3 regions of the Microcoleus sp. B9-D4 genome follow, and region 3 is predicted to be linked to each of the others. Evidence: riboswitches for the same ligand, from Rfam matches in the RefSeq annotation. Region 3 holds a riboswitch; each other region holds the start of a gene.

The links. A riboswitch is a leader RNA that binds a small molecule or an ion and turns the genes downstream of it on or off. The one in region 3 is predicted to bind cobalamin.
Region 1: linked by a shared signal. The riboswitch ahead of QUB24_RS28150 (DUF1636 domain-containing protein) and the one ahead of QUB24_RS31585 (energy-coupling factor ABC transporter permease) in region 3 are both predicted to bind cobalamin.
Region 2: linked by a shared signal. The riboswitch ahead of QUB24_RS06485 (CbtB-domain containing protein) and the one ahead of QUB24_RS31585 (energy-coupling factor ABC transporter permease) in region 3 are both predicted to bind cobalamin.

The regions. Positions count from the first base shown of each region.
Region 1 is NZ_JAUBTS010000068.1:21,517-32,302, forward strand. Features, by position in the region: gene QUB24_RS28140 (GTP-binding protein) at 1-826, opposite strand, end outside; gene cobW (cobalamin biosynthesis protein CobW) at 1,009-2,043, opposite strand; gene QUB24_RS28150 (DUF1636 domain-containing protein) at 2,310-2,720, opposite strand; cobalamin riboswitch at 2,743-2,889, opposite strand; gene QUB24_RS28155 (serine/threonine-protein kinase) at 3,024-4,712, shown strand; gene QUB24_RS28160 (protein kinase domain-containing protein) at 4,826-6,112, shown strand; gene QUB24_RS28165 (type IV pilin-like G/H family protein) at 6,104-6,703, opposite strand; gene clpX (ATP-dependent protease ATP-binding subunit ClpX) at 6,759-8,141, opposite strand; gene cynS (cyanase) at 8,369-8,812, opposite strand; gene QUB24_RS28180 (slr1659 superfamily regulator) at 9,268-9,612, shown strand; gene QUB24_RS28185 (PAS domain-containing sensor histidine kinase) at 9,760-10,786, shown strand, end outside.
Region 2 is NZ_JAUBTS010000007.1:92,585-103,370, reverse strand. Features, by position in the region: partial or broken gene QUB24_RS06510 (transposase) at 1-149, shown strand, start outside; gene QUB24_RS06505 (heavy metal translocating P-type ATPase) at 339-2,321, shown strand; gene QUB24_RS06500 (hypothetical protein) at 2,388-3,035, shown strand; gene QUB24_RS06495 (vitamin K epoxide reductase family protein) at 3,091-4,011, shown strand; gene QUB24_RS06490 (hypothetical protein) at 4,081-5,271, opposite strand; gene QUB24_RS06485 (CbtB-domain containing protein) at 5,417-5,614, opposite strand; cobalamin riboswitch at 5,633-5,775, opposite strand; gene QUB24_RS06480 (Nramp family divalent metal transporter) at 5,944-7,248, shown strand; partial or broken gene QUB24_RS06475 (transposase) at 7,258-7,962, shown strand; gene QUB24_RS06470 (heavy-metal-associated domain-containing protein) at 8,414-8,614, shown strand; gene QUB24_RS06465 (heavy metal translocating P-type ATPase) at 8,660-10,786, shown strand, end outside.
Region 3 is NZ_JAUBTS010000102.1:446-7,879, reverse strand. Features, by position in the region: gene QUB24_RS31610 (hypothetical protein) at 246-764, opposite strand; gene QUB24_RS31605 (hypothetical protein) at 821-988, opposite strand; gene QUB24_RS31600 (ABC transporter substrate-binding protein) at 972-2,384, opposite strand; gene cbiQ (cobalt ECF transporter T component CbiQ) at 2,783-3,583, opposite strand; gene QUB24_RS31590 (energy-coupling factor ABC transporter substrate-binding protein) at 3,580-3,912, opposite strand; gene QUB24_RS31585 (energy-coupling factor ABC transporter permease) at 3,916-4,635, opposite strand; cobalamin riboswitch at 4,697-4,843, opposite strand; gene QUB24_RS31580 (Uma2 family endonuclease) at 5,018-5,737, shown strand; gene QUB24_RS31575 (FAD-dependent oxidoreductase) at 5,981-7,434, shown strand, end outside.

The sequences.
Region 1 (10,786 bases), on a different contig from region 3:
CAAATCTGTTGTTTTCTCCGGCCATATTCAAAATGCCTTTGCTCCGAAAGATATTCGTGCCTTGAGTTCGCAACAATTCGCCGACCCAATCGCTAAATTTGTTGCCATCAATAGCACCAGATTCTACTATTGCTACTGAGGTAACAGTTTCGTCATGTTCGTGAGTATGTTCGCCCAAAAAATCGGGTTCTATTTCTAATGCCCGGTTCAAATCAAATGCTTTGACGCCCAACAAAGCATCCATTTGTAATTCAGCGTTGTGAGTACGGTAAATTTTTGCCATTGCATTCATGGCGCGAATTCGCTTTTCTAATTCTCCCAATTCTTCCTCAGCCACTAAATCTGTTTTGTTTAGTAAAACTACATCGGCGAAGGCAATTTGCTCTTGAGCTTCGTCTGCGTCCCAGTGCTGCCAGATGTGCTTGGCATCGACTACAGTGACAACTGCATCTAGCATTAATGTGTCCCGCATATCTTCGTCTACAAAAAATGTCTGAATGACGGGTGCGGGGTCGGCTAAACCTGTGGTTTCGATGACTATGTGGTCGAATTTGTCTCGCCGCTTCATCAAGTTACCGATAATCCGAATTAAATCGCCTCGGACTGTACAGCAAATGCAGCCGTTGTTCATCTCAAAAATTTCTTCGTCGGCATCAATTATCAGTTGGTTGTCGATGCCTACTTCGCCGAATTCGTTGACGATGACTGCAACTTTTTTGCCGTGTTCCTCTGTTAAAATGCGGTTCAGTAGCGTAGTTTTGCCTGCACCCAGATAGCCCGTGAGAACGGTAACAGGAACTGATTCGATCGCCCCAGCAGTCACCATACTTGACCTCGATTATTGTACAATGATAACCATTATCGCTATTGTACACCAGACCTGCTGGCAGCGCCCACAATATTAAATAATGTTAATAAATTGTTGGTGAGAGCTTGGAGGAGCGAGTTTTACCAATAATATTTGCTGCAATTCAAAATATCGATCGACCCGCCCCTCTCAGATGACAATTAGTTGTTAATCATAGCTGCAATTCGATCGCGCTCTAACTCTCTACCGATCAGCACTAATTTGGTTTGGCGGAGTTCGGAAGGTTGCCAAGGGCGATCGTAAAAATATTCTATCCGCGAACCCACACCTTGCAACACCATCCTCATCGGTTTCTTGGGAACCGCCACAAACCCTTTAATCCGATAGATTTCCTCCTGCTGCATCAAGGATTGCAGTTTTTTCACCAAAGCTTCAGGTTCAAATTCGCGATCGGCAATAAAGTAAGTCGAGTTAATATCATCATCGTGCTCGTGTTCCTCCTCAGTGTCGTGGTGACTCGGACGAGACTCCAAATCATCCTCAACCGCCGCATTAAATCCCATTAACACATCGGGGTTAATTTCGCCACCTTTGCAAGGCACAATTTTCACACTCGGACGCAACTCTTGCTGCAACCAGCTTTGGACTTTCTTGTGAGTTTCAGCATCTACGCGATCGACCTTCGTTAAAAGTACCATATCGGCACAGGCTAACTGGTCTTCAAACAATTCCTCGATCGGAGTTTCGTGATCTAAACTAGAATCGGCCTGCCGCTGTGCCATCAAAGCATCGATATCACCGACAAAAGTACCGCTAGCAATAGCTTCGCAATCGACAACAGCAACAACACCGTCTACAGTAGCACCCGTGCGAATTTCCGGCCAGCGAAAAGCTTGAATCAAAGGTTTAGGAAGTGCGAGGCCAGAAGTCTCAATTAAGATACAATCAATTTGTTCTCGGCGCTTCAACAATTCCTGCATAGTCGGCAAGAATTCCTCTTGAACAGTGCAGCAAAGACAACCATTTGTTAGTTCAACAATATTGCTGCTAACATTTTCTTCTTCGTCGCAAACTTGGCAATCGCGCAGCAGTTCTCCGTCAATTCCGATTTCGCCAAATTCGTTAACCAGAACAGCAATGCGGCGACCTTGATTATTTTGCAATAAGTGGCGAATTAAGGTAGTTTTGCCGCTACCGAGAAAACCAGTGATGACAGTAACAGGAATTTTGTGCATTGATAATTTTGTTGTTGTAGTGTGATTGAATATCTTTCAATTTTGGGTCAGGCAATTGCGGACAGAAAACTCGTTAAACCGACAGTCCGGCAGAGGTTTAAACCCCTGCCTCAAAGCGAAAGTCCTCTCAAGAGGACTAATGAGTTTAAAATTTTTATTCTCAGTCCTCTTTAGAGGACTTTCGCTATTAGCCAGGGACTTAAGTCCCTGGCGGATGGGTCGCCTTAGTTATCGGCGATGGGTAGAGCATGGTAACGAGAAAGGGTCTAATTTCCCAGTGGTGGAATCTTTGCTAAAACACCTTTTTTCAGAGCTTGAGGACGCTCTGACCAAGGCAACAAACCGTCCGGTTTAGCATAGTATTGACCCGCACATTCGAGTACAGCCGCGACGCTTTCCGACTCATTTGCAGGTAAATCGCCAAACAGATAAGTGTACTTTCCAACAGCAGCAAAAGACACCGCACAAGAGTGACTGCAAGCACTCATGCACTCAACCTCTTGAATCTCAAACTTATCAGAAAACTTCCAATTTTTAGCGAGTTGCGACAAATTTTCCATGAATTGTTGACCGCCGCTTTTACCTTCGCGCTTGCCGTTTTTCCAAACACTAGCACAAGCAGTGCAAACAAATAGACTGTGCTTTGTGCGTACAGCCGTGTTAATTCCATCCATCATCCGTACCTCGCAGATGCGTTCAAAAGTGAGTTAGATATCGGCGGGCATTCTGACTTGAAAAACCCCAAGGGTTTCATTACAGTTGCGGGACAGCGTCGGACTTGCACCGAACTTTCCCCGTTTCCTCTAGCGACTGCTCCCCGCTAGAACCGATCGCGAAATCACATCATACCGCACTTGCCGCCTTTTTTCAAAAAAGTTATGTTTGTAGGAGCGATCGTTTTGTTCGTAGTAAGGACTTTAGTCCTTATAAGATAACTGCTTCAGGACTAAAGTCCTTACTACCAACCATAGTAATTACCTATGAACGCTTTTCCTGACTTTTCCCAACATGGCTATCAAATAAGTCGCGAACTCGGATACAACAGTCTGGGCGGCCGCGTCACCTATCTCGCCACAAAAATTAACACTAAAAAATCCGTTGTAATTAAGCAATTTCAATTTGCTCAATTAGGTGCTAGCTGGGCCGAATACGAAGCTTACGAACAAGAAATTAAAGTTTTGCAAAATCTGGATCGTCCTGGCATCCCACGCTATCTCGATTCTTTCCAGACTGACAGCGGTTTCTGCATGGTGCAGGAATACAAAAATGCCGAATCTGCAGTCGCCCGGACTTTTTCGCCGCCGGATATCAAGCAAATTGCGATCGCAACTTTAGAAATTATAGCTTACCTGCAATCCCAGAAACCGCCCGTAATTCACCGCGACATCAAACCGGAAAACTTGTTAATCGACGAAGAGTTAAATGTTTACTTAGTAGACTTCGGTTTTGCGCGCTTGGGATGCGGAAACATTGCCGCCAGCAGCGTTGTCAAAGGCACGATGGGATTTATGCCACCCGAACAAATGTTCAACCGAGAATTAACCAAAGCCTCGGATCTTTACGGCTTGGGGATAACGCTGATTTGCTTGTTAACTGGTACGAAATCTGCGGATGTCGGTAATTTAGTTGATGCCAATTATGGCATTCATTTCCGGCATTTAGTACCGCCGTTGCAGCAAGGTTGGATGAATTGGCTGGAAAGGATGGTAGCGCCGAGAATTCAAGATAGATATCAGTCGGCGGCTGATGCTTTAGCTGCGCTACAATCTTTGGATGTCAGCAGCTTGCCGAAAGTGAGAATTGAGCGCGATCGCATTCAATTCACTGCTACTGAATATGGAGAAATCTTAACACAAACTATTGCAATTAGCAACCCAATTCCCGATACAATTTTAACAGGAAGATGGGAAGTTGCGCCGCATCCGAACGATCCGCCCCACACGCCCTACGACCACTCTTGGATCTCCTTTGAACCGCAGGCATTTGAAAGCAATAATATCGAGTGCACAATCGCCGTCGATACGAGCAAATTGCTGGCCAGTCAAACTTACAACCGCCAAATCATCTTGCGCGCAAATTCTGAACCCCAAACTCATACAATAGAATTGCAAGCTACAACAGCCCCGCTGCCCGTACCGCAAAAAACTAATTCTTTTTCTGCATACAGGCTGACTTTTATGTGCGGCTTTATTTTAGCAGGTTTAATGTCCGAGTTGATCTTCCACTTAACTTGGTTCATTTTGTTAATTTTGTTAGGTTTGATATATTCCTTGATTGAGGGCGAAGTAACTTTACTGGGAGCATTAGGAGGGAGCCTTATAGCCGCCTTAATTCTAGCAATGGCATCCTTGATTTACAAAATAGTTCATTTGATGTTTAACCATGTGATTGACGAGCAGAGATCCAGACAAATTATTGAAGTAGATGCTGCCCAAATAGCCTTTCTTTGTGCCGGATTTTGTATGAGTCTTGGATTATTATTTTACCTGTTTTTAAAAGTCGGTAGTCAATTAGAATGGGTTGAACCCATGGAAATGATAGCTGTAGGAGGAACGATAATGGTATCTTTAGTAGTTACTGCAATTCCTTTGTTTGAAATGAGTGTTTTTAAATCAAAAAGAATCCTTGCCCACTATCACAAATCCGAACCCAATTTAATTAAACCGTAAACAACTGAACTCTCGTTCGCGAGTTCTTAAGCTCGCACTACTGACAACTATCAACTATCAACTCCCAACAGTCAACTATCAACCATAAACTATCAACTATCAACTGTTTACCTATGAATGCTTTTCCTGACTTTTCCAACTACGGCTATCAAATAACCCGCGAACTCGGACACAATCGCGCTGGCGGTAGAGTTACTTATCTCGCTACCGAAATTAATACCAAACGTTCCGTCGCCGTCAAACAATTTCAATTTGCCCAAACAGGCGCTAATTGGGCTCAATATCAAGCGTGCGAACAAGAAATTAAAATTTTGCGAGAACTCGACTATCCTAGCATTCCCCGCTATTTAGATTCCTTCCCAACTGCATCGGGTTTCTGCATGGTGCAAGAATACAAAGATTCCCCTTCCTTGGCAAATTCTAACCGCTGGAAACCCGAACAAATCAAGCAAATTGCTATCTCTGTTTTAGAAATACTCAAATACCTGCAAAATCGGGTTCCGCCAGTCATCCACAGAGATTTAAAACCCGAAAATATCTTAGTAAATGACCGGATGAATGTCAGCCTTGTCGATTTCGGATTTGCTAGAATCGGCGGGGGAGAAGTGGCGGCCAGCAGCGTTGTGAAAGGCACTTTGGGCTTTATGCCGCCAGAACAAATGTTCAATCGGCAGCTAACTGTTGCATCGGATTTATACAGTCTCGGCGCGACGCTAATTTGCTTGCTAATCGGCATCAATTCTACCGAAATTGGCAGCTTGATGGACGATACGGGGCGGATTAATTTTAAAAATCGCTTGCCGCAGCTAACTCCAGAGTTTCTTGACTGGCTGCAAAAAATGGTGGAACCCAATTTCAAACACCGCTATCCTTTCGCAGATGCTGCCCTCAATGCTTTGATTCCCCTAGAGGTAGTTCAGCCGCGTAACAAGTCAAAAATCGCACTGATATCAGTCCGATTATTAACAGCAATTGCTGCTATTTTTATTCCTTTGCTGTTTCCTTGGCTGTGGAAATTTTCCGAACCTCAAACAGCAGTCGATCTCAAACTAATAATCAACGCAGTAAAGTTAAATCCTCAGACTCAAGTGATGTTAACTGACGAACTAGAATCGAAAAAAACTAGAGATGTTTGGTCTTTGAAACAACACAATAAAGTCTATTTTGCTGTCAGTGCTACTAAGTTGCTAGAGGGAAAATATAGAGGTTATTGTAAGGTTGTCAACTCTCAAGGCAACTTTGCAGCCCAGAGTCAATCTTATTTAAAAACGACGGGCAATCGATTAAATACTTGGTGCTGGTACAATTTTCAAAAAGATGACAAACCGGGCAATTGGCAGTTTCAATTTTACTTAGACGGTCAAAAAGTGACGCAAAAGAGTTTCAAGGTTTTACCTTAACCTTGTTCCGGGCTGGCAGTGAATTTCTTTGCCGTCAAAAGTTGGGGGACTCCAAGTTTCTGCATAACGTGCGTTCTCGCGATCGCTCTCGCATACAGCAGTAATAGTTTTTATTATATTGCTACCCTTTTCTTTGTAAGCAAATACTGCGCCAGTGTAGGATTTATCGGGGTTCCTATCAGTAGGTTTGGCGATCGCGATCGCGCTTTCAAATTGTGCTGGTTCGCGGTGATTGTGCAAAGTTTGAACCGGGCCCATTGATGAGACCATCGTGTAATTATAGTTCTCGGTCTGTTCTTTAATTCCCAGACCCAATTTTGCAATGGAATCGCTAAATAGACCGTATTCTGCATAGTAAGCTTGCTGCGCTCTATTGATGCTTGAAATATATTGTAGGGCTTCATAAAATTCCTTACCCGTTGACGGGAACGAGGGCAGGACGATCGTATTGAGTTGGAAATTGTACCATGACGCCAGGATGCCAGCCATAACCGCGCTGTAAATTGCAATCCTCGGCAGCAAACTGGATACTGGCAATCTCGATTTTTTACTGGCTTTAGCTACATTGACTGACATTTTTTTAACTGTCATAAAGTAAATTTGCCAAGCTTGTAGGGTGCGCCACAAGCACCCTACAGATTACAAATTAGGCAGTTTCGTGCTGTTTGTGCCATGCGGGATGCCACAGCAATTCAGCAGTCGATCGCTTCTCAACCATTTCAGGAGTAATCATACAGTTAGCCACATCCTTGCGAGAAGGCAACTCGTACATCACATCCAGCATTAACTCCTCTAAAATGCTGCGAAGAGCTCTCGCGCCAGTTTTGCGACGATAGGCCTCCTGGGCGATCGCCCGTAGCGCTTCCGGCTGGAATTCCAATTCCACGCTGTCCATCTTCAACAGCTTTTGATACTGCTTCACCAGCGCATTCCGGGGCTCAGTCAATATCTGCATCAAAGCTGCTTCATCCAGCGGCGAAATCACCGTTACCACCGGAATCCGCCCCACAAACTCCGGGATCAAACCAAACTTGACTAAATCGTCCGGCTGTACCTGCTGCAAAATATCAGCGGCCCGCTTGTCTTTCGCCGGCAAAGTCGAGTTGCTGTCGCTTTCTGTTGGCTGAATAAAGCCCAAGGATTTTTTACCCAAACGCTGTTCAACTATTTTTTCCAAACCGACAAAAGCACCGCCACAAATAAATAGAATTTTGCTAGTGTCAACTTGAATAAAATCTTGGTAAGGATGTTTGCGGCCGCCTTGCGGGGGCACGTTAACCACTGTTCCTTCCAACATTTTTAGCAGCGCTTGCTGCACTCCTTCTCCTGATACATCCCTAGTGATCGAAGTGTTTTCGCTTTTGCGAGCAATCTTGTCAATTTCATCAATATAAATAATGCCCCGCTGCGCCGATTCCACATCAAAATCGGACATTTGCAACAGCCGCAGCAAGATATTTTCTACATCGTCGCCGACATATCCAGCTTCTGTCAGTGTCGTCGCATCCGCTACCGCAAAGGGAACTTCGAGCATTTGCGCCAAACTTTGCGCTAACAAAGTTTTGCCACAACCTGTGGGCCCGACTAGGAGGATGTTGGATTTTTGCAGTTCTACATCGCTGTCAGGGGAAGACTTCTCGCTATCTTTAGCTTGGTCAACGCTCAAGCGCTTGTAGTGGTTATAAACTGCTACAGAAAGGACTTTTTTTGCTGAATGCTGGCCGATGACGTGGTTGTCTAAATGCTGCTTAATTTCTGTCGGTTTCGGAATTTGAGCTAAAACAATTTTCGATTTATTCGATCGACCCGGACGCCGCGTTCCTTGTCCCTGAGACTCTCGCACCTCTGACTGGGGAATCTGTTGACCAATTGTTTTACTGGAGTCAAAGAACTCCTCCTCTAAAATTTCATTGCACAGTTCCACGCATTCATCGCAAATGTATACGCCGGGCCCAGCTATTAACTTGCGGACGTACTCTTGCGACTTGCCGCAAAAGGAGCATCTGAGATGGGAGTCATATTTTGACATATTTGCCTCTTAATTTACGGTTGCGGTTGCTTGTTTCGACTGGGGAAGTTGCCGCGGGAGCGACCTTAGCTTTGCCCTAGAAGGGTTTCCCGATCAGACACCCAAGCCAGTCAAGCTTCGCGATCTCTATTTCTAAGTTAACACTTTTGAGGCTTTAGTCATTAGTCATGAGTCATTCGAGCAAATTTGAATTTTTCATTTTCACTTGAAAATAAAGCCGCACGGGCTTACCATTTTTTGTATTCCAAAAATTTTCCCGACATAATTATTTTCACTCGATCGCCTTTTGGGTCTGCTTCTTTCTCGACATCCAAAGTAAAGTCGATCGCGCTCATAATCCCGTCACCAAATTTTTCCTGAATCACTGCTTTGAGCGGCATCCCGTAAACCTGGATAATTTCATAGAAACGATAAATCAGGGGGTCAACCGGAACCGAGGCCTCCAAAGAACCTTTTAACGGAGGTTCACAGAGAACCGCAGCCGTCTCGCTATCTAGTCCCAAAGCCGAGACAATTTTCTGGGCTTCATCTTCTGATGCGGTAGCTTGACGGTAAATAACCGCCGCAATCCAAACTTCGTCGCGCCCCAAAACTTTTTCCAAATCTGCAAAACTAATTCCCTTAGCTTTTTTAGCGGCCAAAAGCTTTTCTGTAATTCCTGAAATTGCCATTAAATATTCTCCCCTTCACTTCAGTGTCAGATGTGAAACTTGTCTCACATTTTGGTTATTTTGTCAATACTAAGTTGAGAAAAAAAATCGAATTGATAGCTCGGAACTTCAGCAAAAGCTGGTCTCGTCAACCCCCACAACTCATACAATTTGAGATTTGAGATTGGAAATGTTAGATTGGCAATGACTGATGACTACCAGGGTTGAGAGCTAGTCAACAGTTGCATTCTTTTTTCCAACTGGTATCACAACTGACACAACTGATAAATCCTAAAATAACTCATAACTGCCCTGTGGCAATGGTACAGTTGGCAGTATATGTAATAAAAGTTACACACGCAAAGGCATTCGGCATTCGGCAAACGGCTGAATTTTGATCGTGCTAGCCTGAAGCTCAATCCTCGCTCACGCAGCCAAAGCCCCTTTACCACTCAAAACCGGCAACTGACAAAAGTATGGAGATTCAGACCAAAAATTACACGATGCAGTACGATCGGGCTACGCAAACAGTCACCTGTAGCGGAGCGTTCCGACTCAGCCAGGTGGAAGAATACGCACCGATCGTCGATCTGCTCAACGAAGTGGCTGACTCCTCGCCAAACACGGTGACTCTAGACTTGCGAAAGCTAGAATTTTTAAATAGTTCTGGAATTAATATTTTCTCAAAATTTGTGATCAAAGTGCGCCAGCAAAAAAATATTCAAATCGCCATCAAAGGTTCTAAACAGATCCCCTGGCAGATAAAATCCCTGAAAAACTTGCAGCGGCTGATGCCTTCCTTGCACTTAGAATTGGAATAGTAGCGAACCAGGTAAAGATGAATCCCCGGCTAAGTCCGAGAACCAGGATCGGGGTGGCTGAAGTTAATCGGAATAAGTCATAGTTAAACTAGCACAAAACCATAAAAAACTTCAGAACCGACTAAAATTTACCAATTTTCAATTGCTATGCAGGAAGAACCATCGACAGAACAGCTACTTTTCGACGTTCAGCGGCTGAGTGCGGAACTTGAAAACTTGAAGCGCGAAAAGGTTGACCTAGAACTTTTGCTGGAGACTACCACCGAACATTCAGATACGATGGAAGCTCACTTGCTGAGCAAAGCTCAGTTGGCGCTGCGTTCAAGCGAAGAGCAGTTTCGGGCGATCGCCTCGGCAACTCCCGTGCCGGTATTAGTTTCTCGCCTCTGTGACGGCTTAATTATGTATGCGAACGCTCAATTGGCTTCTCTCCTGAACATACCCCTAGAAAAATTGATCGGCTGCAGCACTCCAGACTTTTACTTTAACCCCGCCGATCGCCCAAAGGTACTTGAGGCACTTGCTAAGGACGGATACCTCCAAAACTACGAACTCCACTGTAAAAAATCAGACGGCACCGCTTTCTGGGCGATGATCTCGGTTCAGTCGCTGGTGTTTAACGGCGAGCCGACAGCATTGTGCGCCTTGTACGACCTCACCCAGCGCAAGGAAGCAGAACAAACCCTCCAAGAGAGCGAAAAGCGGCTCCGCCGCCAGAGTTTGGCTTTGTTGCAGCTAGGTAGGCAGAGGACTCTCAACAGCGGTGCGCTGAATGTGGGAATTCGCGAAATTACCGAGGCTGCTGCCCGGACTTTGGATGTGGAAAAAGTCAGCGTCTGGCTTTACAACCATGGAAGATTTGGAAATCGCTACCCCAGCGATCCCCAGCTAAATTTTACGGAGAGAGTGCTCGCCCACAACCAAACAGAGCCGCTCGATACAGAGGCCACGGCCTCAGAGCAACACGAGGGGGTTAATCATTCTAAGTTTAAAATCCCCAACCTCAAATTAGTTTGTCTCGACTTGTACGATCGCACCCAAGAGAATCATTTGAGCCGGGAGTCCATATCGGCAAGCGATTTAAATTTATCAAGTTTAGATGTTGAAGGCGACACACCGGGCGAAAATTTGCGATCGGACAATGCTTTAGAACCTACGACAAAGACTCAAAATT
Region 2 (10,786 bases), on a different contig from region 3:
GGCTACATGACCGACTTAGAGCCTGGGTTAAAGTTAGCCACAACCGAGCGGTGAGTCCGTCTGAAGCCATCGTGGATAGTCAAAGCGTCAAAAATGCAGCAATGGTAAACCAAGCAATGGGATGTGACACAGGCAAGCAAATAATATGAGTCAATAATTTTTACTTAACATGAGCAAAACGATAATAATTCTTACTCTCGATCGCAACTTGTGACCGCAAACTTGAGCTAACTAGCAGCCAAACTTTTAACTCAATAATTTACCAAATTGTTAGCTTTGGAGATATAGTATGAATATATGTTCATAAGTTAATTATGTTTTTCCATCTAGGAGGCATCATGAAAAAGACAAAAGCATCAGATTCCGGCTGCTGTAGTTGCAGTCACGACGATCGCCCCGATCTCAGTAATGAGAATCATAACCATGACCACAGCCACAACCACGGGAACGGAGATTTTAACCTGAAGCAAGAATTGATTCCTGTGATATCGGTTGTTGTCCTATTTGTTGGCGGTTTAATTTTTGAAGAAAAACTGCACAACACGCCCTATTCTATAGGTGAATATCTGGTTTTCATCCCAGCCTATCTTTTAAGCGGATGGAATGTTTTAACCAGTGCGGGTCGCAACATTCTGCGAGGTCGATTTTTTGATGAAAATTTCTTAATGACTATAGCAACACTCGGCGCTGTAGCCATTCACAAACTCCCTGAAGCAGTCGGGGTGATGTTGTTTTTCAAAATCGGAGAACTTTTTCAAGAATTTGCTGTAGGGCGATCGCGTCAATCGATCAAATCGCTTTTAGAAATTCGCCCAGATTATGCCAACCTCAAGGACAACGGCGACATTAAAAAAGTTGCACCAGAAACAGTAGTCATCGGCGATATCATCCTTGTCAAACCGGGAGAAAAAATTCCCTTAGACGGTGAAATTATAGACGGCAATTCTCAGCTTGACACGTCTGCACTAACTGGAGAATCAGTACCTCGAACCGTGAAAGTTGGAGAAACAGTTTTAGCAGGAACAATTAACCAGACAGGAGTTCTCACCGTCAAAGTTACTAAACTCTTCGGTGAATCTTCAATCTCCCGAATTCTGGAATTAGTAGAAAATGCCAGAAGCAAAAAAGCTGAGACTGAGAAGATGATCAGCAAATTTGCCAGTTACTACACGCCCTTTGTAGTCTTTGCATCGCTAGCAGTGGCTTTAATTCCGCCTTTGTTCATTTCAGGAGCAACTAATGCAGACAGATTTTTGTGGGTTTACCGCGCCCTAGTCTTGTTAGTTATTTCCTGCCCTTGCGGATTGGTGATTAGCATTCCTCTGGGATACTTTGGGGGAATTGGCGGTGCAGCCAAGCGCGGGATTTTGGTTAAAGGCTCGACTTTTCTAGATACTCTGACAGCAGTCAAGACAGTTGTTTTGGATAAAACAGGAACTTTGACAAAAGGAGTTTTTAAAGTAGCACAAATTGTGCCTAAAAATGGTTTTTCCCAAACAGAGTTGATGGCAATAGCGGCTAAAGTAGAATCTCAATCCAATCACCCAGTCGCGAAATCTATTATGGAAGCTTACGGCGGAAAAATAGATTCATCGGATGTGAAAGATTACGAAGAAATAGCGGGGCACGGCATTCGGGCGAAAGTAAATAATCAAATTGTGCTTGCCGGAAATGACCGTTTGCTGCACCGAGAAAATATCCCTCACGATGTCTGCAATGCTGAAGGTACGATCGTACATTTAGGGGTAGACAACCGCTACGCTGGGTATATTTTGATTGCTGACGAGCTTAAGGAAGACGCTGTACAGGCTATTCGCGACCTCAAGAAACTGGGTGTTGAGCGAATCGTGATGCTCACAGGAGATAATCAAGCTGTAGCTGAGAGTGTTGCGAAAAAGCTCGGTTTAGATTCCTACTTAGCTGAGTTATTACCTGAAGGAAAAGTAGAGGCGATCGAAAAACTGATCTCCCAATCTAAAAAAGGCGATAAAATTATCTTCGTCGGGGATGGAATTAATGATGCACCCGTACTTGCTAGAGCTGATGTGGGCATAGCAATGGGAGGTTTGGGTTCGGATGCGGCGATCGAAACTGCCGATGTTGTAATTATGTCAGATGCACCCTCCAAGGTGGCTGAAGCCATCCAAATTGCCAGAAAAACTCACAATATTGTTTGGCAAAATATCATTTTTGCCCTGTCAATTAAAGCGATATTTATTGGTTTGGGTGTTTTTGGTTTAGCGACAATGTGGGAAGCAGTTTTTGCTGATGTTGGGGTGGCTTTAGCAGCTATTTTCAATGCGACTAGAGTTTTAAAGTAGTCGGCTGACAACTCCAGGAGGGCGGGCAATTCCTTCCTCCTTGTAGCAATTTGTAGAGGAAAGCAAATGGAAAGTATGCTCAAAATTCTGTTGGGAAGTCTAGCTCTTAGTATTATTCACGCATTAATTCCCAACCACTGGATGCCTTTAATTGCGATTGGTAAAACTGAAAATTGGTCTCGCAGCGAAACTTTGCGGGCTACAGTAATTACAGGAGTTGCTCATACCCTCAGCATTATCCTAATTGGAATTGTCGTCGGCTTATTCGGTTACAAGTTCGCTGCTACCTATGTAGAGGCCGCTGAAATAATTGCGCCTTTAGTTTTATTAGTTTTAGGAATTATCTATCTTTTGGCAGAGTTAGATAGTTCTCGCAGGCACCACCACCATCACGCGGAAACAGTTAATTTAACTACCAAGCGATCGCAATTTCAAATCCTAGCTGTTTTAGGAACAGGAATGTTTTTCTCGCCTTGCATCGAAATAGAAGCCTATTTTTTTTCAGCAGGAACGATTGGTTTGAGCGGCATACTTGTAGTTTCTGTGGTCTACTTAGTTGTGACAGTTTTGGGAATGGTTTTGCTAGTAGACTTGGGAATGAAAGGAGTTAATGCTTTAGAAGAAAAGCTGCATTTTTTCGAGGCTCACGAACAAGGATTAACCGGAGCAGTATTAATCCTTCTAGGAATTGTGGCTTATTTCATCAAAGTGTAAAATGGTTGGTAATACAATTTAGTCTTGGGAAATATCCAGCACAGGAAAAAATATTATGCGTCGTCAACGTTCCATGCCTTGGATTCACCGCTATTCTCGTCCGCTCACGGCAGGAATTGCCTCGATAGGGGCTGCGATCACTGCTTATCTAACAGTGGTTAAGTTATCCAACGGAACGGCAGTTTGTCCGATCGAAGGCTGCGATATCGTGCTTTCGAGTCCTTATGCCTATGTCTTTGGTTTGCCTCTTTCTTTGTTCGGTTTTTTGGGCTATTTGAGCATGATAGTTTTTGCCGTAGCTCCCCTATTGGTCAATCCCGCAGAACAGAAGAGTCTCCGCTCTAAGTTAGAGTCTTGGACGGGACTATTTCTGTTTGCTGGTAGCACAGCTATGACGATTTTCAGCGGCTATCTGATGTATGTACTGGCTGTTGATATTAAAGCAGCTTGTATTTACTGTATTGCATCTGCTTTGTTTGCAACTAGCTTGTTTGTCTTAGCATTAATAGGTCGCGAATGGGATGATATCGGGCAACTATTTTTTATAGGAATTGTGGTGTCTATGTTAGTGCTGATTTCCTCTCTGGCTCTTTATGCCGATGTGAATAATCTCGGTACAGCTAACGAGACTAGCATCAAGACTACGACATCTTCCGGTACTTCAGAAATTGCTTTAGCGCAGCATTTAAAAATAGTGGGTGCTAAAATGTACGGCTCTTTTACCTGCGATCATTGTCAAGCACAGAAAGCAAGTTTCGGCAAAGAAGCGGCGGGCATTATCAATTATATTGAGTGCAATCCTCAAGGGAAAAATGCTCGGCGGGATCTTTGCGAAGCTGCGAAGATTCAAGGGACTCCCACTTGGGAAATTAACGGTAAGTTTTACCAAGGGCAAAAATCTTTGCAGGAGTTAGCGGATTTATCTGGCTATCAGGGAACTCGCGAATTTAAAGAGCTCTCAAATCAGGAACGTTGACAAGAGTGATTTCTGGCGATCGACTTAATCATAGTCGATCGCACTTAAATTAAATTATCCGAAATCCGGTTAAATGCGCCCTACTCTCACCCGCAGCCCAAGCAAACGGCGCTGCAATCCAAATCCGATCGCCATCCCCGCGATTACAATGCCTGTAAAGTAAGCTAAAACAGTCAACCGCACTGAAAGAGGAGGCGCGACTCCCTCAACTTCAATACTTTGTAAAACCTGGAATGGTGAAAACTGACGGGCCCCGTTGGGTTGGGGAGAAACTTCTACCTCTACTTTGTGAGGTGCGCCATCAAAAAACTGCTCTTGCCATATCAGTTTTCCGGCTGCATCCGGGACACCTTTGTAGGCAAAAGCAATCCAATCATTTTCGAGTTGGGTGACTTTAACATTGAACAATACATCTGTGACTGGCTGATTTGTTTTGGTATCGGTGACTTGAACTTGTAAATTAGCAGCTTTCCCTACTGTCGCACTAACATCTCCAGAAAGTCGCACCTGTAAACCCTGAGATTGCACAATGGGGCTAGTTTTTTCTGTCGGTTTAGATTCTGTCATGTGAGACATTGGCATCGACATCTCAGACTGGGCAATTTCAGCACTGACATTAACATATAACAAGGTAGCGATCGCAATTATTATCGCCCCACTTAACAGCAATCGCACTCTTTCAGGCGCTATTTCTCCTGCTTGGATTTTGGGCTTTCCTCCAATCGCCAAGCCGCCACCTAGCCCAACAACCAACAAAATCACAGCTAAAATCCCAAAATTGCGATACTTCACCCCGTTTTCCGGCACGGATAGTGTTAAAGTTTGCTGAATAGGAGTAAAAGCATTTTCTGCGATCGGAGTCACCTTTGCTAACAATTGATAATTTCCCCTAATGGGCAGCATTTGCTGGATTTGTAACTCACCTTTAGCTGCAACAGCCTCTATATCCAGCAACTTTGTTCCCTCCACGATCGGAAAATCGGTGGTAAACCAATGATTTTTAGGCGGAGTTAAAATTGTCAAACTAATTCGAGCATTCTCTAAAGGAATCCCCGCTGCATCTAAAGCTTGCAGCTTTAACGACACTGGAGATAAAGGTGTAGTTGCCTCGGCTTCAAAGGGTAAAATCTGGCTGATTGGGGGTTCAGAAGTCAGTCGCACAGTTGATTGTGGAGACTGCGAAAACCCTACCCAACCATAGAAAAAGATACTCATCATGCAGACAGCACTGATGAGCGCAGAAAACTTTAATTTTGACATTTTAATTCTGGACTTTTAAGGAATCTCGCGCGGGGTGGGGGCGGGTTTATTTAACCTGTCTGCACTCTGAGAAAGCTCGCAGGTTTACCCGCCCCAACAGGTTAAACGAATCGCACTGCAATATCTCAAATAAAAACAATCTTGTTTAGTGACAACTAACCATCAAAGTGTGGTGGCGCAGAGAGTGTACCTTGTTATGGACGGCGGGATAAGTTGTAAAGTAAACAGTCCAGACAGTCAAAGCGCATAGGGAGATGTAGAGCGTCGCTTGCACGGGTGTTGAAAGCGTCAACCGTGCCGTTTGTTGCCAAACCGAAGAAGAAGAAGATTGAGTAGTCATCATGTACCTCGCAGATGAATAAAGTAAATTTGGGCATCGGCGGGCATCCTGACTTGGAGAACTTGTCTCCTTCACAGTTGCGGGACAGTGCCGGACTTACACCGAACTTTCCCCGTTACCTCTGGTGGCTGTTCCTCACCAGAACCGATTTGATATTCAGAGCATATCACACATTCTGTTGCTGCATTCACATTACCTGGAGTGTTAGATAAAAAATACACAACTTCATATTTCTTGCAACTTTGGCGGATTTTGAGCAATACGACTGATGAAATTTAACAGAATTTGTGAGATTATGAAAATAATATGAAAATTATTTAACAATAAAACCAATGACTCACCCCGAAAACAGACCCAGCCTTCCTGAAGTCCACCGCAGCGTCCCCGTTCCCAACAGCAAAGGTTTCTGGCGTAAAATGCTGGCCTACGCAGGGCCGGGATATTTGGTTTCAGTGGGTTACATGGACCCCGGAAACTGGGCGACTGACTTAGCGGGGGGAGCCAAGTTTGGCTATGCGCTATTAAGTGTGATTTTGCTATCTAATTTGATGGCAATTTTGCTGCAATCACTCTGCGTGCGTTTGGGAGTGGCAACGGGACGAGATTTGGCACAAGCTTGTCGAGATTATTTCAGTCCGCGAGTCAGTTTTTTGCTGTGGATACTTTGTGAAATTGCTATTTCTGCTTGCGATTTAGCTGAACTTGTTGGAAGTGCGATCGGACTGCAATTGCTATTTGGTATTCCCTTAGTTTGGGGAGTGTGCATCACTGCGCTAGATGTAATAATGGTATTATTTTTACAAGGAAAAGGCTTTCGTTATATCGAAGCTTTGGTGATTACGATTATTGCAATTATTGGCGGTTGTTTTATTGCAGAAATGATTTTTGCAAAACCTGATGCCGGAGGAGTTTTACTCGGTTATGTTCCCAGCCTAGAGATTTTGCAAAATCAGGCAATGCTTTATATTGCGGTGGGTATTTTGGGGGCAACTGTGATGCCGCACAATCTTTACTTGCATTCGTCGATCGTGCAAACTCGCTCTTGGGAAGAAACTGCTGATAAAAAATGGGAAGCAATTAAATTTGGCACAATTGATTCCACCGTAGCGCTGTCAATAGCTTTGTTTATTAATTCAGCAATTCTGATATTGTCGGCTGCAAGCTTTCATTTTTCCGGGTATCAAGAAGTAGCAGAAATTCAAGATGCTTACAAACTGCTTTCTCCGGTACTGGGTGTGGGTTCTGCTAGTGCAATTTTTGCCTTTGCTTTATTGGCTTCGGGGCAGAACTCAACCTTGACAGCAACTTTAGCAGGACAGATTGTGATGGAAGGGTTTCTAAATTTTCGGCTGCGACCTTGGTTGCGGCGCTTGCTGACTCGACTGATTGCAATTGTGCCGGCTTTGATCGTAATTATCTTGTTTGGTGAAGGCAGTACAACTAATTTACTGGTTTTCAGTCAAGTGATTCTCAGTTTGCAATTACCCTTTGCAGTAATTCCCTTGGTAATGTTTACCTCAAACCGCAACTTAATGGGAGAGTTTGTGAATCCATTTTGGCTGAAAGCCTTAGCTTGGTTAGTGGCTAGTATTATAGTAGGATTAAATAGTTGGCTGTTATTGCAGACTATTTTCTAGTAATCTGCGATTGCGGTAGAGGCAGGAACACATTTAATATTTGATGCCTTAATGTGTCCATATAAAATGGGAGAAAGAGTAAGAGCGTTAAAGTTGTTACGCTCAGTAACGCCAGGAATGCTATTGATGTGGGATAGAGGCTTACATTCTTATGCGATGGTAGAAGCTACAGTCAGTAAAGGTTGTGAGTAGAAGAGTGCGAATTCCATCCAACGTTAAATTCTTAAACCAAACACTATTAGATGATGGTTCATATTTGAGGAAAGATTTATCCATCAGGCAAACTAAGAAAAAAAAGATTTAAGCCCATACAGGTAAGAGTAATTGAGTACACAATTGAGGCTCCCGAACACCCAGTCACACAAATTAGATATCGTTTAATTACGAGCTTGTTGGACGCTGAAAAATTTCCAGCCCAGTCACTTGCTTGTGAATATCATCAACGTTGGGAAGTCGAGAATACTATTGATGAAGTCAAAGTACATTTATTGGGAAGAAAAACTCATATTCGTTCTCAAAGACCGAAAGAAGTGGTACAAGAAATTTATGGTTTACTACTAGGACCGAAGAGCTGTACGGTCATTAATTTTTCAAGCTGCAAGCAGTGCCGGTGTTTCACCATTGCGTCTGTCTTTTACTGGAACATTACGAGTGATTCGTCGTGCTCTGCCAAAATTCCAGCGGTTACAACCACAAGAAATTCTCTTCTTTTGAATTGGTTAACTTTAGAGATACTTGACCAACTTCTACCTGAAATGGTTCATAGAAACAACCCAAGAGTTGTGAAAAAGCCTGTCTCAAAATTTCGCTCTAAACAAGTTAAACACAGAGGTACTGGAATAATAATGAATCCTCCTGTATTTATTGTTTTAAGCACTGCATAGCCCTTAACTGAACCGTATTGGCGCAGAAGGGACAGGTCCACACTTGGCCTTGATTGAAGGGAAGCATGACTCCCTGCGTGCGATCGGCGCCCCAATCTAGGATACACCGACTTTGAAAACACGCCCTAGGGATTCAAGAGACAGCAGATCATGGTGTCCAGGGTGTTGATTTCTCCTTTTTAGAGGTTCTCAAAAATTTCTTTTCATTCCCCCTTGACACTCCAGTGGACTGGATACTGCAAGATAGGATTAACCCCTCAAAGGAAAGGAAAAATACAACCATGACACTACAGCTAAAAGTCCCTAACATGGCGTGTTCAGCTTGTGGCGAAACCATTACCAAAGCCATCAAGACAGTAGATGCCGCCGCAAATGTTCAGGCAGATCCCAAAACCAAACTGGTCAATATCCAAACTCAAGCATCTGAAGCCGCCATTACAGAGGCAATTACAGTGGCAGGTTATCCCGTTACCTGTCACTAAAGATTTCTCAGACCCATTTTAAGGATGAAAATAAGGAGATTTTGTATGGAAAACGCCACTATGAAACTGCGAGGCATGAGTTGTGCCTCTTGTGCAAGTAACATCGAAGAGGCAATCCGCTCAGTTCCGGGAGTTGAGACGTGCAATGTTAATTTTGGAGCTGAACAAGCCAGCGTTACCTATAATCCCAGCCAAACTGATGTAGCAGCGATTCAGGATGCCGTGGATGCGGCTGGATATTCTGCTCTGCCGATGCAAGATGATGTACTTGCCCCAGAAGATGATGCAGAACGGCAGGCGCGGCAAAGTGAAAATCAGGACTTGACCCGCAAGGTGTGGGTTAGCGGTATTATCAGCGCCGTTATCGTGATTGGCTCGCTGCCTGCGATGACGGGATTGCCTATTCCCTTGATTCCCATGTGGCTGCACCATCCCTGGCTACAACTTGTACTCACTACTCCAGTATTGTTTTGGGCGGGTAGGTCTTTCTACATCAATGCCTGGAAAGCCTTGAAGCGTCATACCGCGACAATGGATACGCTAGTAGCGATCGGGACAGGGGCAGCTTACCTCTATTCTCTATTTCCCACCTTCTCTCCCCAGTGGTTTATCAGTCAGGGTCTTAAACCAGATGTGTACTTTGAAGCGGCATCTGTAATTATTGCATTGCTCTTGCTAGGACGACTGTTGGAAAACCGCGCTAAGGGACAAACCTCAGAAGCAATTCGTTCTCTTATGGGTTTGCAGGCAAAAACGGCGCGGGTAATTCGTAATGGACGAGAAGTGGACATTCCCATCGCTGAGGTAGTGTTGGAAGATGTCATTCTAGTTCGTCCGGGTGAAAAGATTCCCGTGGATGGCGAGATTATTGATGGCTCCTCAACGATTGATGAGGCAATGGTGACGGGTGAAAGTGTACCCGTGAAAAAGCAGCCTGGTGATGAAGTGATTGGAGCGACTATTAACAAGACTGGAAGCTTCAAATTCCGAGCCACACGAGTGGGTAAAGATACGTTTTTGGCGCAAATCGTTAAACTGGTGCAGCAAGCGCAAGGCTCCAAGGCACCGATTCAGCGATTAGCCGATCGCGTTACGGGATGGTTTGTCCCTGTTGTGATTGCCATTGCGATCGCTACCTTCATCATTTGGTACAACATCATGGGCAACGTCACAATGGCATTGATTACCACCGTGGGCGTGCTGATTATTGCTTGTCCCTGTGCGCTTGGCTTAGCCACGCCAACCTCGATCATGGTGGGTACAGGTAAAGGGGCAGAAAACGGAATTTTGATTAAAGGTGCAGATAGTTTAGAACTGGCGCACAAACTGCAAACTGTTGTTTTAGACAAAACAGGCACGATTACCCAAGGTAAACCCACTGTAACGGACTTTATAACGGTTAATGGTACCGCCAATGGTAACGAGCTAAAACTTCTGCGCCTCGCTGCATCCGTCGAACGGAATTCAGAACATCCTCTGGCAGAAGCGGTGGTGCAATATGCCCAATCTCAAGGAGTGGAGTTGACGGATTCACGGGAGTTCGAGGCTCACGCAGGCAGTGGTGTGCAAGGGTATGTATCCAATCAATCGGTGCAAATTGGAACTCATCGTTGGATGAACGAATTGGGAATTGATACCAGTAGTTTGCAGCCACCGTGGGATCGATTGGAATATCTCGGTAAGACGGTTATCTGGATTGCCATAAATGGCAAAGTAGAAGGAATTATGGGCATTGCCGATGCCGTAAAACCATCTTCTGTTGTCGCAATTCGCACTTTACAAAAGATGGGATTAGAAGTGGTAATGCTAACAGGTGATAACCGTCGCACGGCAGAAGTCATAGCGCAGGAAGTCGGCATCAAACGAGTTATTGCAGAAGTTCGTCCCGATCAAAAAGTCGCTCAAATCGAAAATCTTCAGGCAGAGGGAAAAATTGTCGCAATGGTGGGGGATGGAATCAATGATGCACCTGCACTTGCTCAAGCTGACGTAGGCATGGCAATTGGCACAGGAACAGATGTCGCGATCGCAGCTAGCGATATCACTCTAATTTCTGGTGACTTACAAGGCATTGTTACTGCCATCCAACTGTCTCGCGCTACGATCCAAAACATCAAACAAAATCTGTTTTTTGCCTTTGTCTACAATGTGGCAGGCATTCCGATCGCCGCC
Region 3 (7,434 bases):
CATTTCAGTTTATCTTAAAAATTCTGCTAATTCCATGTAAAATTAGCTCAGGAACAGGCAAGATGCCTGTTCCACGCGACTGGTGTCTTTTCTAGCGTGATGGGAACTTATATCACCTAATAAAATAAGTTTGGTTTATGGTTTAGTAATTGGGGGTGTTGATCGAAAAGCTTATATCAATTGGAAAGCGCTAGGCTATGGGGCTTGCGACTAAGTGATATCCCTATCGTAGTAGCGAGTTATATTCAAAGAACCGTCTCTCCATCTACTCGAAAACGGATATTATCCCCGGACTCAATGGCGTGTTTATTAAATTCTCTCATCGCCGCCATCCGAGTTTCCCGATCGGTATGCACTCTCCCCTCATGGCTTACAGCGATTACTTGATCGTCATCATCACTTAGTTTAGAGATGAATTCTTGAAAATTCCTAAAAACACAAAGTTGCTCATAGGTGTATGCCTTGAGATGTTTAATTGCCTCTTCACCTCCGAAAATTGCACGCTCAACACTGTCCCAAACTGTTAGAGTAACTTGTCTGGTGTGTTCCTGGGAGGGATTCGGATCTAGGCAAACTAAATATCTTTGAGTTCTGGCGCTTTTTACAATATCGATACTCAAGGGCTTATTATCACTAAACCAAGCATCTTTAGAATATACAAGCTCACCCACTGGGGGAGGAGTAATAGATGGAAGTTGACCTTCTTTCATCTGTAGTTGTCGCTCTGTTTGCCGTTGTTTTTTGAGTTTTGCTTTTCTTCCCATACCAAATGTTCACTGCGGTGTTGCTTATAATTATAACCAGAAATTGTGCTCAAATATTAAAGCAGCCGTAGTGTTTCGCCGAAGGGAAATTCCTCCAAACCCAGTCCCCCGCCGCGATCGTCCACAGAACCGGGAGTGCGGGAACTTCCGTCGGAAACGTACCGTATCCATCCCTCATGTAAAGGAAACGCCTCGCACTTAACAAACTTACCGCAGCGGGACAAAGTTATAGCCAGTGCTTCCTCCTTGTTTAACTTGCACTAAAATCGGCTTACCAGCCCGATCGCCCGTGGGCAAAAACTTCACATCCTCGCTCGATCCGGCTGTCGAAAAACTCGCATTTCTGAGTGCTTGTTGCAATCCTTCCCGCGTATTGCTTTGTCGCAAGCCAGCGATGACAGCTTGAGTCGCGTCAAAACTCGTTGCTGTTCGCCAATTCACAATGCCTCCCCAACGCTGGCGGGCATTTTCTGGGAAACGGCTACCGGGATTAGTTTCAGGATGCCAGGGAACGGGCAAAACAAGCCCGTCAACGTCTTTTTGTCCGTCTTTTAAAGTTTGAAAGGTGTAGAGCGTAGTGCTGCCGTAGAGTGGCAATTTGCCTCGATTGATGCGAGCCAGAGAAATCGCACGGTCAATGCGATCGATGTGGGGCGCTACCATCAATCCTTGTGCACCTTTGCTGACAGCATCGGCGATCGCACTTTCGGGATTAAAAGAGGGTAAGGAAAAGTCGCAAACAGTGGGAGCTAATTTGCCGCCAGCAGCAGTAAGAGATGCCACAAATTCATCTTTAAATGATATGTTATCCGGTGCTTGGGAGTCATAACAAACGGCAATATTAGTTTGGGCGGCTGTTTTGACGGCATATTCTGCTAAGGGAGCTGCCATTAAGCTAATATTGGGTACTGTCCGAAAGATGTAGCTGCCAAATCCTGATAGATTGTTGGCAAAGCTCGTCGGTGTCACCATTACCAGTTTTTCTTGCTGATAGATCGGAGCAGCTTCGAGAGATGCGTTGCTAGCATTGTGTCCAATTACTGCTAGTATACTCGAATCTTTTGTCAATGTCCTTGCAACTTCTTTGACAACCTCTTGACTGTTGTCATCGTTGACAATTTCTACTTGCAGTTTTGCCCCATTTATGCCACCGCTAGTATTTATTTCATCCTGAGCTTGGGCCACACCTCGAAGGATTTCTTGGGCGACATTGGGGTTGCTACCAATGGGGACGCTGACAGCAATTTTTACGGCAGAACTATTGCTGGCTGTGGCATTATTCAAATAGATAATGGTTTCCGGGTCGTTGCGATTTTGTTTCAGCGAAGCCTGAAAATTCTGAATCGCAATTGAGTAATCTCCGTTCTTAAAAGCTTCAACGCCTGCTTGTTTATCTGGTGTGGTTTGGGATGTCACCAATATCTGATTTCCTAAACTGATACGATTGGCGATCGCTCCGGGTGCGATCGTTGCCGATGTAGATGTAGATGTAGGTGTATTTGAAGTTTGGGATTTTAATAAACCGGGAAGGAACTTGTATGCGCCAAACCCAATTAAGCCGATGGCAATAATAAAAACAATGGGCGGCGGGCTGTTTTTTTTGTTAGTATCTTGATACATGATTTTTTCTCTGTATTTTGATACTGTAATTATTCATTCAACTACTGTTCACGTCAATTCATATAATTCATTAATTAAGTTCATAAAAGTCATATTTGTAATAGCTGTTGCAAGTGCGATCGCCCTTATTTAAATCCGGCCCGCTAAACTAACGAGAATACGAGAATTATCAACAATATTCCTGGAGGCGCGGTTGTTCAGAAACCGGGTTTTTTGCCCAGAAGACGCGCTACAGCCCACATATTCTGTAAAAACCCCGGTTTCTGGCCCCCATTGACTGGTTCCTAGGCTCTGCCTGGGAAACGATTTCACTCTTGCTCTGCCTCGCGTGGCGAAGGGGAAATTGGAGGCAGAGCCTCCGGTTCTGCGTTACCAGGCAGAGCCTGGGAACGAGTAATTTAATGTTGAAATACCGCGCTTAACAAAGTTAAAACTGTACACCCAAACACGGCTTCAAATGTATATCTTCGCGAAGGTTTATAAGGGTAAGAATGCCAAACTTGCAGTTTTCCATTAAAGCCGCGCGAGGCTAAACTCAAGGAAACTTGACGGTAGTTTTCCAAAGTTCGCTGAAGCAATTGCCCGATTAAAATGCTTAAACTGTTCATTCCCAGTTTCCAAGTGCGATAGCCACAGCGCGAGTTTTGGGCTATCCAAAGTTCATCGGCGATCGCCAATAAGCTAAAAATAAACCGATACATTAGTAATAGCAGTTCTGTGACCAACTCTGGACAGCGTAATTGTCTGAGAATCTGCAAGATTTCGGTAAATGGAACCGTCAAGAGGATGAAATACATACAGCTTGTCGATGCGAAGGCGCGGGCAAATAGCAAGCTCACTTGGTATATTCCAGTGCGGCTCACATACAGATAAAAAGTGCCGGTGCTAATGCCCCAACCTTGCCAAATATCCCACTGAATTTCCTGGATTTGACTTAACTCAACCGCACCCAGCGCCAAAGCAGGCAAACTTGTCAGCAAAAACATCAACGGTAGTGACAGCAACCGCAAATACAGTTTCCCCGGAATACCCGCATAGACGACAATCCAGACGGCTAGCCAAAGGCCGATCGACAATTGGACGATCGCCCCAGAAACTAGAGACAGAATTAAAAGGGCGATCGCAAAGGATAACTTGTGAGATGGCGGCAACCCGCGCAAGCGATTGGTATAAGCCAGACTATCAATCTGATGGTTCATTCCGACGATTTATGATCAGACTGCTGCCGAGATTGCGATCGGCCTTTATACAACCCAATGACGTACCCAACTACGCCAGCCCCGATCGCCGCTTGAGACGCAAACAATAGACTGGAAATTTCGCTGCTAGCCGGCTCAAACAAGTGATTAAACCAAGGTTTATAACCCGGTTGAATTTCCGTAATTGCTTTCTTAGCTTGGTCATCGGCACCGCCGTATTCACCCCGCACAAAAACGAGAGGAAACGCTGCCAGAACAATCACAGCGCCAGCCAACAGTAAATTTTGCCGCGAAGTAGATTGGTGATTTTTTGTAGTTTTTTTACTCACGGCTTATGACTCCTGTCTCAATAATTTCAAAGTTTCCAACTCCGGCTTCCCGTAAGAATGCAGCCAATTCCAGACCAATAAAGTCAGCAATCCCTCACTGATAGCCAGGGGTACTTGAGTGATAGCAAAGATGCCAGCAAACTTGAGAAACGAAGCCATAAAACCGCCACTTGCTGCCGGAAAAGCTAATGCTAATTGAATCGAAGTCGTCACATAAGTCAGCAAATCTGCCAAAGCCGCCGCACAAAAAATTGCCGCCCGCTGGCTACCAGTTCGCAACAGCAATTGATAGATAAAATACGCAGCGAAAGGGCCGACAATCGCCATCGAAAACATATTCGCTCCCAGCGTTGTCAAGCCACCATGCGCTAACAGTAACGTTTGAAAAAGCAGAACTAAAGCCCCCAGTACAGCCATCACCGAAGGGCCGAACAAAATTGCGCCCAAACCTGTACCCGTCGGGTGAGAACAACTGCCCGTTACCGAGGGAATTTTTAAAGCAGAAAGCACAAAAGTAAACGCACCCGCCAAAGCAAGCAATAATTTAAGTTCCGGGTGTTCTTTTGTAATACGAGTAATTGAGCGCAAACCTACTGCAAAAAAAGGCAACGCCACAATCCACCAAAATGCAGCCCATTGCACCGGCAAAAAACCTTCCGAAATGTGCATAGCTGCGGCGGGCGTTGCCGAACCCAGGACAATATAACAACTCAAGCCAGCCATCAATCCTAAGCTGACCAATTTCCGATTTCTGGTCTTCACGCTGAACCTCGCAGATGAGACTATGTAAATTAACACATCGGCGGGCATCCTGACTCAGAAAGCGACAAGACTCTCATTACAGTTGCGGGACAGCGCCGGACTTGCACCGAACTTTCCCCCTTTCCTCTAACGGCTGCTCCCCATTAGAACCGACTGGTTAGACATAGTTTAGTCGATCGCGTAAGTCTCAGCAAATCTTTTACAAAAATTACTTCAGATTAACTAAGTCAAAATTACCTATCATCTTCTCTTCTCTTCCTTCGCGTCTTCGCGGTTCGTTCCATAAATACTATTGCCAAACAAATCAACGGTATAATATTAGTGAGTTTTGAGGAAAGCCGCCATGTTAGATTACAAATTTCCGAGGCACTGGCCCTCAGCCGATGAACTACCAGACTCTGATGAAACGCCTGTGGATAACGAACTGCAAGAACTAATACCAGGGTTGTTAAAAGCAATATTGCTCATACTTTGGGCAGAACGCATGGACTGGTTTTTTGGCATAGATATGGGTATTTATCATCACCCTGATGAACCGCCCATTGTCCCAGATGCTTTCTTAAGTTTAGGAGTAGAACGATTTTACGACGAAGAATTGCGTCCTAGTTACGTGCTGTGGGATGAAAATGTCATGCCACTTTTCGTGCTAGAAGTTGTTTCCCCAAATTATCGCAAGGAATACAGCACAAAATTAGACACTTATCAAGCTCTAGGCGTACTTTATTACGTCATTTATTCTTCCCGCCGCCGTCGTAAACCTCATTTGGAAGTACACAAGTTAGTCAATGGGAAGTACGAGTTACAGCCAGGACATCCTGTTTGGATGCCTGAAATTGGTTTAGGGATTGGTTGTGAAAGGGGAAGTTATTCTGGGGTGACAAGGGAGTGGTTGTATTGGTATGATGCCGATGGAAAACGTTATCTGACTCCTGAAGAACAGGTGAAAGAATCAGCGCAGCGCGCCCAACAGGAATCGCAGCGCGCCGATCGATTGGCCCAACGTTCCGAGCGACTAGCTCAGCGATTGCGGGAGTTGGGGATAGATCCTGATAATCTGACCTGATGGCAATCAAAAGCACAACACTGACGCACTCTTGACGCTCAGAAACCGGGTTTTTCAACGCCCGATCGATCGTCCTCAACGGAGGATTTTCTGGAAAAACCCCGGTTTCTGCCTCCAGAAATGTGTGAATATTTATCGCAAAAATCAGGAAATATCGAGCTAGATTTGGGAAAAACAGAGAGTTGGACGGCAAACATTGAGATCCAGCTCGAAAACATGAAAATTAGGAGAGGTTCTTAAATAATGGTCATGGATCTGCGTTCTTACGATGTCATCTGTTTTGGTGATGAAGTTCCAGGAGTTCTAGCTGTTATCTCTGCCTCCAGAGAATATTTTCGCCGAACAAAGCGTTATCCGCGAATTCTACTGATGTCGAAAGCAAGCTTGCAAGAAGGAATTGGCGGGCATTTGGTAAGAGGCGGTCTTGCTTATTTAGATAGAAGTCAGATTAGTGAAGAACTTCAACAATCTTTAAAGTTAGATACCTTTGGTTCACCAGCGACAATCTATAAAGAATTCTTACAAAAATCCGGTGTCACCGCAATTGCACTTGACCCCCGCAAAGCCAGTGCAGCCCTGAAAGAAATGCTGGTAAAAGCTGGGGCTGATCTCCTGAGCAAAGTAGAAATTAAATCAGTCAGTAAAGAAGGTCAAAAAATTGTCAGTATAACCACCTCTCAAGGCGTAGTTTATGCCGGCAAGCAATTTATTGATGCCACTGTCAATGCCGAATTAGCTCAAGCTGCCGGTGTGAGAAAGCTGAAGGGATTTGAAACATTTGGTCTGCCTAATTCAGAACTTCCAGTCACCCTCGTTTTTGAAACCCAAGGACTCAGTGCAAGAGCACTGAAAGAATTCGATTATATTTATCTAAAACGCTTTACCAACCTGGCCGATGCAGAGAGTCAAAAATTTTTGCTGTACGCTGCAGGCAAGGATGCCAAACTAGCAGAAGAGCTTCGGCGGGAAATGAGGGACACTCAAGGCAATCTCAAAACTCTGTGGGCGGGTAACGATTACATCGATGTTCGCGCGCCGGCTCTGTCTGTAGCTTACCACTCATTTAGAGGAAGAAAACTATCTTTTTCTGAAACTGGCATAATTTTAGATGAGGGAAATATAGCAATACTTCCAAATGACCGACTTTCGTGGAATGCGCTTTTATTTGCAGTCACAGCCAGCGAAGCCGAAGCCTTAGCTAGAAGCGGGAGCAAACCCACGGCTAATATGCAAAGAGAGATGTTATTTATTACAACTTGGCTGAGGAGTTTGGGGGCTACTTCTGTTACTTATGCCTCAGAACTTTATATCAGACACGCTGGCAATGTGACGGGAGTTGTAGAACCTTTAACTGGCGCACAAATGCTGTTAGGTGGCGTACCTGCTAATGAAGCCCTGGCAACATTTAGCTATCATTTTGATGTCCGCGGAGGCATTCCGGGTATTGGCGAGAAAGCAAACAGTCTAGGATGGTTTAAAAGTCTGAGTTTTAAACAGCCTATTTTTAATATTGGCATCCGCCACGCATTAATTAAAAACGTTCCTAACCTGGCAGTAGTCAGTCCCTGTTCGGGATTTGAAGGGTTAGCCTGTTCTGTGGGCAGAATTGTGGAATTCAACGCCGCAGTTGGTCAAGGTGTGGGTATCGCTGCGGTTAATGCCATTCTAAATAACAAAAATCTAGCCGATGTCTCTAA